DNA from 2 places in the Vogesella perlucida genome. Region 2 is predicted to be linked to the other one. Evidence: predicted binding sites of a transcription regulator. Region 2 holds the regulator's gene; the other holds the start of a gene.
The links. The regulator sigma-54, encoded in region 2, starts transcription at its own class of promoters, with help from an activator protein. The targets are predictions, from matches to a motif close to CTGGCACGCTTCATGCTT.

Region 1 (4,212 bases), on a different contig from region 2:
CTGGCCGCCACCCCCGTGCTGGCACCGGTGGTGCCGCTGCTGCGTGCCGTGGTGCCGCCGCTACTGGGCCTGCTGGCTTTTCTGCTGTTGTGGACGCTGGTGTCGCAGCTGAGCCGCGGCAGCCTGCCCGGCCCGGTCAGTACCTGGGCGTCGGCGCGCGAGCTGTTTGCCGATCCCTTCTACCAGAACGGCCCCAACGACCAGGGCATAGGCTGGAACATCCTGATGTCGCTGGGGCGCGTCGGCATGGGCTTTGGCATGGCGGCGCTGGTGGGTATTCCGCTGGGCTTCCTGATCGGGCGCTTTGATTTTCTGGCGCGCATGACGGCACCGGTGATCAGCCTGCTGCGCCCGGTGAGCCCGCTGGCCTGGCTGCCTATTGGCCTGTTGGTGTTCAAGGCCGCCAGCCCGGCGTCGATCTGGGTCATCTTTATTTCCAGCATCTGGCCGATGATCCTCAACACCGCTGCCGGTGTGCGTGCCGTACCGCAGGACTACCTGAACGTGGCGCGCGTGCTGCGGCTATCAGAGTGGAAGGTGTTTACCGTCATCCTGCTGCCGGCCACGTTGCCGCACATGCTGACCGGTGTGCGTCTGGCGGTGGGCACGGCCTGGCTGGTGATTGTGGCCGCCGAGATGCTCACCGGCGGCGTGGGCCTGGGCTTCTGGGTATGGGACGAATGGAACAATCTGAACGTGGAGCACATCCTGATCGCCATCTTCGTGGTGGGGCTGGTGGGTTTGCTGCTGGAACAAGCCCTGGTATGGCTGGCGCGCAAGGCCAGCTTCGGGCAGGAGAACTGATATGGACCGCTTTGTCGAGCTGGAAAACATCCGCAAGCATTTCGATACCAAAAAAGGCCGCTTCGTGGCACTGCAGGACGTGAACCTGACCATCCGCCAGGGCGAGTTCGTATCGCTGATCGGCCACTCCGGCTGTGGTAAATCCACCGTGCTGAACATCATCGCCGGCCTGTTGGACCCCAGCGATGGCATAGCGCTGTGCAATGGCCGCGAGATCGACGGGCCCGGCCCAGAGCGCGCCGTGGTGTTCCAGAACCACAGCCTGCTGCCGTGGCTTACTTGCTACGGCAATATCCTGCTGGCGGTAGAGCGCGTGTTTGGTGCCAAGGAGAGCAAGGCGCAGCTGGCCGCCCGTACCGAAGAGGCGCTGGCGCTGGTGGGCCTGCAGCACGCCCGCGACAAGCACCCGCACGAGATATCGGGCGGCATGAAGCAGCGCGTGGGCATTGCCCGTGCGCTGGCCATGGAGCCCAAAGTGCTGCTGATGGACGAGCCATTTGGCGCGCTGGACGCACTGACCCGCGCCAACCTGCAGGACGAGATGGTCAAGATCGTGGAAAAAACCGGCAGCACGGTGGTGATGGTGACGCACGACGTGGACGAAGCCGTGCTGTTGTCCGACCGCATCGTAATGATGACCAACGGTCCAGCGGCTACTGTTGGCGAGATATTGTCGGTAGACCTGCCACGCCCGCGCAGCCGCCTGGCACTGGCCAGCGACCCGGCCTACCACGCCTGCCGCAGCGCGGTGCTGGACTTTCTGTACCAGAAGCACAAGCGGGAAGCGGCTTAACCGAAAACAGTTTGTCCCGCCAAGCGCGTTGATACCGGGCCCCGTGCCCGGTTTTTTCATGGGCGTGTCTGGCTGCGCTGCCTCGGGGCAAACAGGCCGGCATGCAGCAAACTGGTGCGGCGCTGCACCAGGGCTAGGCAGGGTTGGCCGCAAAAGCGGCTGAAACAGTACTGCCAGGCTGGCACGGCAGTTGCTCTAGCCAGAATACGCAAAGGTCTCTTGCGCCAATGGCGGCGCAAGAGCGGGACAAGGAAGTCCGCTACCGTGGGGGTGCCCACGGTAGCGGGCTTTTTTTTTGGCCGTGCCGCAGCAACGCCGCGGTGGCGCAGCCGGCTGGAAAGGACGCAAGGCAATGAACAAACCCAAACTGGTCATGGTGGGCAACGGCATGGCAGGTGTGCGCACGCTGGAGGCGCTGCTGGCGCTGGCGCCGGACGCCTACGACATCACCGTATTCGGTGCCGAGCCGCACGCCAACTACAACCGCATCATGCTGTCGCCGGTGCTGGCCGGCGAACAAACCCTGCCCGATATCATGCTGAACGAGGAGAGCTGGTACGCCGCACACGGCATTACCCTGCACCTGGGCCAGCCGGTGGTGGCGCTGGACCGTGGCCGCCGCCTGGTACACACCGCCGACGGCCGCAGCGTGCCCTATGACCGGCTGCTGCTGGCCACCGGCTCCAGCCCGTTTATCTTGCCGGTGCCGGGCAACGACCTGCCCGGCGTGGTGACGTTTCGTGATATTGCCGACGTGCAAACCATGATTGATGCGGCGGCCAACCATCGCCACGCGGTGGTCATCGGTGGCGGCCTGCTGGGGCTGGAGGCGGCAAACGGCCTGCTGGCGCGCGGCATGCAGGTGACGGTAGTGCACCTGGGCGAATGGCTGCTGGAGCGACAGCTGGACCGCACCGCGGCCAACTTGCTGCAGCAAAGCCTGGCGGCCAAGGGCCTGCGCTTTTTGCTGCAAAAGCAAACCGCCGCGCTGGTGGCCGGGGCCGATGGCCGCGTGGCCGGGGTGCAGTTCAAGGATGGCGAGAGCGTACCGGCGCAGCTGGTGGTGATGGCCGTGGGCATTCGCCCCAACGACGCTCTGGCGCAGGCCAGCGGCCTGCACTGCAACCGTGGCGTGGTGGTAAACGACCACTTGCAAACCTTCGACCCGCGCGTCTATGCCGTGGGCGAGTGCGTGAGCCACCGTGGCGTCAGCTACGGCCTGGTGGCGCCACTGTTCGACATGGCCAAGGTGGCGGCCAACCATCTGGCCAGCCTGGGCATTGCCCGTTATGTCCCTGCCGCCACCAGTACCAAGCTCAAGGTCACCGGCATGGATGTGTTTTCTGCTGGTGATTTTATGGGCGGTGACGGCTGCGAGGACATTACGCTGTCCGACCCGATGGCCGGCATCTACAAACGGCTGGTCATCAAAGACGACAAACTGGTGGGTGCCTGCCTGTTTGGCGATACCGCCGACGGCGCCTGGTATTTCCGCCTGATTCGCGAGCAGCAGTCGGTGCACGCCATCCGCGATCAGCTGATGCTGGGCGAGGGCGCGGTGGGCGATACCGGCCACCAGGGGCAGAACCGCGCGGCCGGCCTGCCGGACGAGGCCGAGGTGTGCGGCTGCAACGGTGTGTGCAAGGGCACTATCGTCAAGGCCATCCAGGAAAAAGGGCTGTTTACCGTGGATGACATCAAGAAGCACACCAAGGCCGCCAGCTCCTGCGGCTCGTGCAGCGGGCTGGTGGAGCAGATATTGATCAGCTGTGTGGGCGGTGCGGCCGATGTGAAGCCCAAGTCGGAAAAGCCGGTCTGCGGCTGTAGCGACATGACCCACGGCCAGCTGCGGGCCGCCATCCGCGAACAGCATCTGACCAGCCTGGCCGACACCTTTCGTGTGTTGGGCTGGCGTAGCCCCGATGGCTGCGCCAGCTGCCGCCCGGCGGTGAACTACTACCTGATTTCCACCTGGCCGGGCGAAGCCACGGACGACCCGCAAGCGCGCTTCATCAACGAACGCGTGCACGCCAATATCCAGAAAGACGGCACCTATTCGGTGATCCCGCGCATGTGGGGCGGGGTGACCAACCCGGCCGAGCTGCGGCGTATTGCCGACGTAGCCGACAAATACGCCATCCCGATGGTGAAGGTGACCGGCGGCCAGCGTATCGACTTGCTGGGCGTCAAAAAAGAAGACCTGCCAGCGGTATGGCGCGAGCTGGACATGCCGTCCGGTCACGCCTACGGCAAAAGCCTGCGCACGGTGAAAACCTGTGTCGGCAGCGAGTTCTGCCGTTTTGGCACCCAGGACTCCACGCAGATGGGCATCGACCTGGAAAAAGACCTGTTCGGTATGTGGAGCCCGGCCAAGGTAAAGCTGGCGGTATCCGGCTGCCCGCGCAACTGCGCCGAATCCGGCATCAAGGACGTGGGCATCATCGGCGTGGATTCCGGCTGGGAGCTCTACATCGGCGGTAACGGCGGCATCAAGACCGAGGTGGCGGAGTTCTTCTGCAAGGTGAAAACGCACGACGAGGTCATGCAGTACAGCGGCGCCTTCCTGCAGCTGTACCGCGAGGAGGCGTTCTACCTGGAGCGCACGGTGCACTTCT
Region 2 (4,212 bases):
ACTTCGGCCAGACCTAGTACCTGCACCCGGTTGGGGTGGATAAAGTTCAGGTGGCCCACCAGCGCCTGGGTTGGCCGCTGCTCTTCATTGGAAATCAGGTTGTCAGAACCGGCGCGGCTGGCCACCCAGCTCAGGCTCAGCTTGTGCTGGTTGTCCTGATACAGGCGGCGCACACTGATATTAGGCATGGGGGGCGTTTCCGGTGAGTAACTCGTACAGGGTTACAGCGTCGCAACTGGCCATTTTTTCACGCAGGCTACGGCTGGAGAACAGCTGGGCCAGCTCGGATAGCACCTGCAGGTGCAGGTCGGTAGCCTGCTCAGGCACCAGCAGGACAAACAGCAGGTTAACCGGCTTGCCGTCGGGCGAGTCGAACGGTATCGGGCTGGCCAGGCGGATAAACACGCCGGTGGCCTCTTTCAGGCCTTTTACCCGGCCATGCGGTATGGCTACACCCTGACCCAGCCCGGTTGAGCCCAGCTTTTCGCGGGCAAACAGGCTGTCAAAGATGTCACTGCGGGCAATGCCATGGCTGTTTTCAACCATCAGGCCTACCTGTTCGAACAGGCGCTTCTTGCTGGATACGTCTACATCCGCCAGCACGTTTTGCTGCGGAAGAATCTTGCCAATCAAGCTCATGATTTACATTTGCCGGAAAAAACCGTCGGCCATTCTACGCCGAGTCGGCTGTTTGCAATAGGGCAGGATAAGACCTGCCTGGGCCGGATAAGTGCCGCTGGCCAACGCCGGATATCCGCTCGTACAGAGGCAGGCTGCGGGTACTGCCTGTATTGGCAAGCCGGCTATTCTGGTGCGTGGCACAGTTTGGTTCGGGGCCAAATGTGGGCATGCGCATTTTGCCCTGTTTGGCGCATGGTGCTGCATTGAAATCGGTGTGACAGGCAAAAAATAGTCTGGCTGCGGCAGGAAAACAAAAACGGGAGCCTGGTGGCTCCCGTGTTGTGCATCAATGTGCCTTACAGGGTGGCGTTGACCTGTTGGGCGTTAACCCGGTGTTCACCCTGTTTTTCCTTGAACTTCAATACCTGACGGTCCAGTTTATCCATCAGTGTGTCGATGGCAGCGTACATGTCGGCTTCTTCCGATTCGACATGAATATCTTTGCCTGCCAGATGAACGTTGACCTCCGCTTTTTGTACCAGTTTATCAACCGACAGCGTCACGTTAACGCCAATGACATTATCTACGTGGCGGGTGATGCGTTCTAGTTTGCTCTCGATGTATTCGCGAATCGATGGGGTAACTTCGAGGTGTAGACCGGTAATTTTGAGGTTCATACCCTGACTCCTTCTGTTAACAGTGCGGTCGGGCTGGCCGCACCGGTGTTTTGGCACTTCTATAAGGCCTTGCGAAGGCTAACTGGCGGAATCTGCATAGCTTCACGATACTTGGCTACCGTACGTCTGGCAACCTGAATACCCTGTGCCGTGAGCTTGTCGGCGATGGCGCTGTCCGATAGCGGTTTTTTGCCATCTTCGCCATCAATGATCTGGCGTATCAGCGCCTTGATAGCTGTGGCAGAGCACTCGCCGCCACTATCCGTTTCCAGGGCATTACCAAAGAAATATTTCAGCTCGAACAAGCCCCTGCTGCATAGCAGATACTTCTGGGTCGTAACTCTGGAAATGGTGGATTCATGCAAACCCAGCTCGTCTGCGATGTCTCGCAATATCAGCGGGCGCATGGCCACTTCACCGTGTTCAAAGAACGCTTGCTGCCTTTCAACTATAGATTCCGACACTTTCAGGATGGTGTCAAACCGTTGCTGAATGTTTTTTACCAGCCATCTGGCCTCTTGCAGTTGGCCCGAAAGGTTGTGGCTGTTGTCCCGTTGCTGCAGCATGTTTGCATACAGCTGATTTACTTGAAGTTTTGGTAGCGAGCCGCGATTGAGCTGGGCAACCCAGCGCCCGCCGCGCCGCACGACATGGATATCCGGCGCGACATAATGTGTCTCGCCCTGGTCAAAACCACTGGTGGGCCTGGGGCGCAGCGTGGCAATAAGACTATGCGCGGCGCGTAATTCGGCTTCGCCCACACCCAGGATTTTCTTCAGCCGGGTGTAGTCACGGCTACCCAGCAGCGCCAGGTGTTCTCCTGCCAGCTTGCGGGCCAGGGGGAGCGATGGGGTGTGCGCGGGCAGGTTGGCTAGCTGTAACGCCAGAAACTCTCCCAGGTCGCGGCTGCCTATGCCCATGGGCTCAAATTGCATCATGAGCTTGCGCAGGGTTTCCAGCTCTTCGGTTTCGACATCCAGCTCCAGCGGCAGTTCGGCCGCTACCTCTTCCAGCGGTGTTTGCAGGTAGCCATCGTCGTCCAGCTCGTCTATCAGCAAAGCCAGCAGGGCACTATCGCGGCGGCCCAGCTGGGTTTCCCGCATCTGTGCCGTGAGGTGTTCGCGCAGGGTGGGGCGGCAGGGGGCATTGAGAATGGGGTCGAATTCGTCGTCGCCATCGTGGCTGCCGCCTCCGCCTCCACTACCCCAGTCCGTGAGCTCCATGCTGTCTTGCTGGCGGTCTTCGGCGGTGTCGTTGCTGCTTTCCTGGGTAACGGGCGCATCACCTTCTGCTGGCGGGCTATCGCTACCGTCGCTGCGCTCCAGTAGCGGGTTTTCCAGCAGGTAGCGCTCCAGTTCGCTGGACAAGTCCAGTGTGGACATTTGCAGCAGTTTGATGGACTGCTGCAGTTGCGGGGTCAGGGTAAGCTGCTGGCTGACTTTGAGCTGGAGGGTCTGTTTCATTTCGCTTACAGGTGGAAATGCTCGCCCAGGTAAACCTGGCGAACCTGTTCGTTATTGACCAGTTCGTCTGGCAAGCCGGAGGCCAGCACGCGGCCTTCGGAAATAATGTAGGCACGGTCGCAGATGCGCAGCGTTTCGCGCACATTGTGGTCGGTAATCAGCACCCCGATACCGCGCTCTTTCAGGAACGAGATGATTTTCTGGATGTCGATCACGGCAATCGGATCCACACCGGCAAAGGGCTCGTCCAGCAGAATGAAGCGCGGTTTGGTGGCCAGCACGCGGGCAATTTCCACACGGCGCCGCTCACCGCCAGACAGGGCCATGGCGTTGGTTTCGCGCAGGTGGCCGATGTTCAGGTCATCCAGCAGCAATTGCAGCTCATTATCCAGCACCTCACCGGACAGACCGGCCACTTCCAGTACCGCCTGGATGTTTTCCTCTACCGTCATCTTGCGGAAGATGGACGCCTCTTGTGGCAGATAACCCAAGCCTAGCCGTGCACGTTTGTGGATGGGCAAGTGGGTGATGACTTCACCATTGAGCGTGATTTCACCGGCTTCGGCAGCGACCAGCCCGACCACCATGTAAAAGCTGGTGGTCTTGCCGGCACCGTTCGGGCCGAGCAAGCCGATGACCTCGCCACTGGCGATATCCATGGAAACATCCCGTACGACGGTCCGCTTCTTGAAGGTTTTTTTCAGGTGCTGGATGCTCAGCCGGCTTTGGCTCATGGTTTTTCCTGCGGCTGAAGGATGATGGTGACGCGGCCGGAGGTGTTGCTGCCGCCCTGGCCTTTCACCTGGTAAATCTCGGTGGCGGTGTTGTAGGTGATCTGTTCGCCGGTGACCACGTCTTTACCGCGCTTGACTTGCGCTTTGCCGCTCAGTACCACGGTATTGCTGGCCGAGTCGTAATCTACACGGCTGGCCTGACCGTCTATGTATTCAGCCTGGCCGTCCAGTTTCTGGCGGAAGTACACCGGGCTGCCGGTGGCTTGCAGCTTCTGGCGGCGGTTGGCGTCTTGCGTGGCAACGGTTTTTTGTGCGCGCAGGCTCAGGGTACCCTGGGTGATGATGACATTGCCCTCAAACACGTTGATACCCTGTTTTTGGTCCAGCGATGCGCTGTCGGCATTCACTTCGATAGGTTTGCTGCTGTCGGCTTTTTCGGCGAATGCAGGGGTGCAGACGGTACCGAGTGCCAGCGCAAGCATCAGGCTATGGCGCATAGGAAATCCTTACTCGAGATAGCAGTTTCAGCTGCCCCGCGGGGTGATTGTAATAGAAGCCGATAGCGTTGATACGCGACTGGCCATCGTCAATGGTCACCGGGGCCTGGTTGCTGAGAATGCCACTCTGGCTGTTTACCCGTAGCGAGGGGGTTTGCAGATGAATGGCGGCTTGCTGGCCCATGGGCTGGCGCAGCATGTCGACGTGGCCTTCAAACAG

Region 1: a site for sigma-54 is predicted at 1,776-1,793, ahead of nirB (nitrite reductase large subunit NirB). Genes of this name have one in related genera too.

The regions. Positions count from the first base shown of each region.
Region 1 is NZ_CEETRO010000002.1:429,255-433,466, forward strand. Features, by position in the region: gene ntrB (nitrate ABC transporter permease) at 1-804, shown strand, start outside; gene ACZ9XP_RS04400 (ABC transporter ATP-binding protein) at 806-1,597, shown strand; gene nirB (nitrite reductase large subunit NirB) at 1,950-4,212, shown strand, end outside.
Region 2 is NZ_CEETRO010000011.1:66,608-70,819, reverse strand. Features, by position in the region: gene hprK (HPr(Ser) kinase/phosphatase) at 1-188, opposite strand, end outside; gene ptsN (PTS IIA-like nitrogen regulatory protein PtsN) at 181-639, opposite strand; gene hpf (ribosome hibernation-promoting factor, HPF/YfiA family) at 978-1,298, opposite strand; gene ACZ9XP_RS15295 (RNA polymerase factor sigma-54) at 1,358-2,761, opposite strand; gene lptB (LPS export ABC transporter ATP-binding protein) at 2,767-3,495, opposite strand; gene lptA (lipopolysaccharide transport periplasmic protein LptA) at 3,492-3,992, opposite strand; gene lptC (LPS export ABC transporter periplasmic protein LptC) at 3,982-4,212, opposite strand, start outside.